DNA from 2 places in the Streptomyces sp. NPDC006430 genome. Region 2 is predicted to be linked to the other one. Evidence: riboswitches for the same ligand, from Rfam matches in the RefSeq annotation. Region 2 holds a riboswitch; the other holds the start of a gene.
The links. Region 2 has a riboswitch for ZMP and ZTP ahead of glyA (serine hydroxymethyltransferase). Riboswitches for the same ligand answer to the same signal wherever they lie in the genome.
Positions count from the first base shown of each region.

Region 1: linked by a shared signal. The riboswitch ahead of ABZZ20_RS07985 (bifunctional 5,10-methylenetetrahydrofolate dehydrogenase/5,10-methenyltetrahydrofolate cyclohydrolase) and the one ahead of glyA (serine hydroxymethyltransferase) in region 2 are both predicted to bind ZMP and ZTP.

Region 1 is NZ_JBEXQA010000003.1:469,095-471,286, reverse strand. Features, by position in the region: gene ABZZ20_RS07985 (bifunctional 5,10-methylenetetrahydrofolate dehydrogenase/5,10-methenyltetrahydrofolate cyclohydrolase) at 1-847, opposite strand, end outside; ZMP/ZTP riboswitch at 876-970, opposite strand; partial or broken gene ABZZ20_RS07980 (SAM-dependent methyltransferase) at 1,065-1,286, shown strand; gene ABZZ20_RS07975 (RNA polymerase sigma factor) at 1,513-2,192, shown strand, end outside.
Region 2 is NZ_JBEXQA010000002.1:78,540-80,731, forward strand. Features, by position in the region: gene rocD (ornithine--oxo-acid transaminase) at 1-1,118, opposite strand, end outside; ZMP/ZTP riboswitch at 1,251-1,341, shown strand; gene glyA (serine hydroxymethyltransferase) at 1,378-2,192, shown strand, end outside.

The DNA.
Region 1 (2,192 bases), on a different contig from region 2:
GGACGGTCTGCTCCAGCAGGACGGCGATGGTCATCGGGCCGACGCCGCCGGGAACCGGGGTGATCAACGAGGCGCGGGCGGCAGCCGACTCGAAGTGGACGTCGCCGACGTTGCCCTCGTTGTAGCCGGCGTCCAGGACCACGGCGCCCGGCTTGATGTCCTCGCCGCGGATGAACTCGGCCTTGCCGACGGCGGCGACGAGCACGTCGGCCTGGCGGACGATCGAGGGCAGATCCTGGGTGCGGGAGTGGCAGTAGGTGACGGTGGCGTTCTGCGCCAGCAGCAGCATGCCGGCGGGCTTGCCCAGGATGGCGCTGCGGCCGACCACGACGGCGTGCTTGCCGGTGAGGTCCACGTCGTACTCGGCGAGGAGCCGCATGATGCCACCGGGGGTGCACGAGACGAAGCCCGGCAGGCCGAAGCCCATGGCTGCGAAGGAGTACATGGTGACGCCGTCGACGTCCTTGCCGGGGGCGATGGCCTCGAAGGCGGCACGTTCGTCGATGTGGTGCGGGACCGGGTGCTGCAGCAGGATGCCGCTGACCTCGGGGTCCTCGGAGAGGGCGGTGAGGGCGGCGACGAGCTCCTCGGTGGTCGTCTCGGCCGGCAGCTCCACGTGGCGGGAGGTGATTCCGGCCTTGGCGCAGCGGTTCTGCTTCATGCGGACGTACGTGACGGACGCCGGGTCCTCGCCGACCAGGACGGTCGCGAGGCACGGGGCGGTACCGGTGCGCTCAGTGATCTTCGCCGCGAGGACGGCGGTCTGCTCCGAGATGCGGCGGGCGAGGGCGGTGCCGTCCATGAGACGGGCGTTCTGGGCCGGCTGAACGGACTGGGCGGTCGTCATGAGGTCTCCTGGGCGTCGCTGCGGAATCGCGGTTCGCCCAGGCGCGCGGCAGGCGGCGTACGCGAGGTACGCCGGGCCGCTCCCCGGTGGTGATCCACCCGAACGCCAGTCACGGCCCGCACCCACTCTAATCGACCGCATAGGCGCGTTCGAAGGCCGCAGCGCCCCGAGTACGGCGAGATGTGGTCAAACCAGTGGATCACCGGCATCCCACCTGGAACGAGCTGGTGTGCAGTCGGTATCCGAGAGGCCGCGGACGGAGTTCCACGACATCGGAGCCGTGATCTACTTTCTCCGGAAGGTGATCTGGATGGTGCCCGTCTTCACGATCGGGCACTACCGGGACCAGTTGCGCGAGCTCCACGAACGGAGCGAACGCGACGGCCCGTTCGTGGCCCACACCGCCCGTTTCCTCATCGAAGCCCGCAAAACGGGCTGACGGGAAGGGCGGCTCGGACGCGGACGGAATCCCAGCCGATCGGTTGCACGCCCACAGCGTGGCGCAGGTCACTCAATTCAGCGCGTAACGAATCGACTCGGGCGTGCGATGAACCGACAGGTGTCCTCGCGCGGCCCCGGAATACAGACCCCCCTCGGGTCTGTTTCCCGAGTCCGCGCGATGATGTCCCGCTCACTCCTTATCTGTTCGCAACGAGAGGCTCCTTGTGTCGCTCAGCCCGTCCCGTACGTTCCCTCCGGAGATCGCCGAATCGGAGGCCCTCGTCGCGCTCGTCGAGCGCGGCCGCGAGCAGGGTCACATCAACGGTGACGACGTGCGCCAGGCCTTCGAGGCCGGCCGCATCCCGGTGGACCAGTGGAAGCGGGTCCTGCGCAGCCTGAACCAGGTCCTGGACGAGGAGGGCGTCGCGCTGCACGTCAGCGCCGCGCCCGCCACGAAGGCTGCCGCCAAGAAGCCCCGCAAGGCAGCCGCTGCGCCTGCCCGCACCGTGACCAAGAAGGCGGCTGCTGCGCCGCGCCCCATCGGCGCGCGCAAGGCCTCGGTCGCCGCCACGACCCCGGCCACTGCGGCGGCGATATCCGCTTCGCCGACCGCGGCCACCGATGACGAGGCGGCCGGTTCCGCCGCCGAGCCGAAGAAGCGGACGGTCAAGAAGACCGCCGCGAAGAAGACGGCCACCAAGAAGACGGTCGCGGCCAAGAAGACCAGCGCCAAGGACGCCGACGAGGGCGAGAACCCTGCCGCCGAGGGCGAGGACTGGGCCGCCGAGGACCTCGTCGACGACGTCGAGGAGGAGGCCCCGAAGGCCGGCGGTGCCCAGGGCTTCGTCCTGTCCGACGACGACGAGGACGACGCCCCGGCGCAGACGGTCATGGTGGCCGGCGC
Region 2 (2,192 bases):
GATCCGTGGGTGTCCTTGGCCAGTACGCCCCGCTCCATCAGCCTTTCGGAGATCTCCCGGCCCGTCCCGTGCCCCGGGTCGATGTCCACGCCCGCCCACAGCCCGCGGCCGCGCACGGCGGTCACCGCGCCCCCGCCGACCAGCAGATTCAGCTCCCGGTGCAGGTGGTCGCCGAGCTCGGCGGCACGCTGCTGGTACTCGCCCGTGCGCAGCATCGCGACGACCTCCAGGCCGACCGCGCAGGCCAGCGGGTTCCCGCCGAAGGTGGAGCCGTGTTCGCCGGGCCGGAACACCCCGAGCACGTCCTGGTCCGCGGCGACGGCGGAGACCGGGACCACGCCGCCGCCCAGCGCCTTGCCGAGGATGTACACGTCCGGCACGACCCCCTCGTGCTCGCAGGCGAAGGTCTTGCCGGTGCGCCCCAGCCCCGACTGGATCTCGTCCGCCATGAACAGGACGTTCCGCTCGCGCGTGAGGTCCCGTACGCCCTGGAAGTACCCGGCCGGCGGTACCAGCACCCCAGCCTCGCCCTGAATCGGCTCCAGCAGCACGGCCACGGTGTTCGGCGTGACGGCTGCGGCCAGCGCGGTGAGGTCGCCGTACGGAACGATCTCGAACCCCGGCGTGTACGGGCCGAAGTGGTCGCGCGCCTCGTGGTCGGTGGAGAAGCTCACGATGGTCGTGGTCCGGCCGTGGAAGTTGCCGGCCGCGACCACGATCTTGGCGTGCCCGTCCGGGACGCCCTTGACCTCGTAACCCCACTTGCGGGCGAGCTTCACGGCCGTCTCCACGGCCTCCGCGCCCGTGTTCATCGGGAGCACCATGTCCTTGCCGCACAGCGCGGCCAGCTCGCGGCAGAAGTCGGCGAACCGGTCGTGGTAGAAGGCCCGGGAGGTGAGGGTGACCCGTTCCAACTGCGCCCGGGCGGCGTCGAGCAGGCGGCGGTTGCCGTGGCCGAAGTTGAGCGCCGAATAGCCCGCGAGCATGTCCAGGTAGCGGCGGCCCTCCACGTCGGTCACCCACGCGCCTTCCGCGGACGCCACGACGACGGGCAGCGGGTGGTAGTTGTGCGCGCTGTGCGCCTCGGCGGAACGGATGGCATCAGCAGTTGTCGACACGGGGTCTCCGATCGTCGGTCAGGCGGGCCGGGTGACGGGGTTGGTGTCACCTGCGTCACCTTGTATACGGCTATACGTCGCTCGTATACCGGACGGGGAAACCTTTCTTGTGGCCCGGCGGCTAAGGTGAGCGGTACGCACGGCGACTGGCGTACGGAGAACCAACTCCGGGGGAGTCGTGCGCGCACGACCGCATACAGGGCCGCTCGCCTGGGCCTCGCGGGGACGAGATCTGACATCGACCCCGGAGGAGCCCGCCATGACCGCGCGCCGCCACCCCGCCCACCGCCACCCTTCCCTGTGGGCCGTCGACCCCGAGCTGGCGTCCTTCGTCGCCGCGGAGGAATCCCTTCAGGCGGAGACCCTGCGTCTGATCCCCAGCGAGAACTACGTGTCCGCCGCCGTGTTGGAGGCCTCCGGCACGGTGCTGCAGAACAAGTACAGCGAGGGGTACCCGGGCCGCCGCTACTACGAGGGCCAGCAGAACATCGACCGCGTCGAGGCGTTGGCCGTCGAGCGGGCGAAGGGCCTGTTCGGGGTGGACCACGCCAACGTCCAGCCGTATTCCGGCTCGCCCGCGAACCTCGCGGTGTACCTGGCCTTCGCGAAGCCCGGCGACACGGTGATGGGCATGGCCCTGCCGATGGGCGGGCACCTGACGCACGGCTGGGGGGTCTCGGCGACGGGCTCGTGGTTCCGGGGCGTGCAGTACGGGGTCTCCGCCGGGACGGGCCTGATCGACTACGACGCGGTCCGCGACCTGGCCCTCGCGGAGCGCCCGAAGATCATCTTCTGCGGCGGTACGGCGCTCCCGCGCACGATCGACTTCGAGGCGTTCGCATCGATCGCGCAGGAGGCGGGCTCGATCCTGGTCGCGGACGTCGCCCACATCGCCGGCCTGATCGCGGGCGGGGCGCACCCGTCGCCGGTCGGGCACGTGGACGTCGTCTCGACGACCACGCACAAGACCCTGCGGGGTCCGCGCGGCGCGATGCTGATGTGCCGGGAGGAGCATGCGAAGGCCATCGACAAGGCGGTGTTCCCGGGCCTGCAGGGCGGGCCGCACAACCAGAC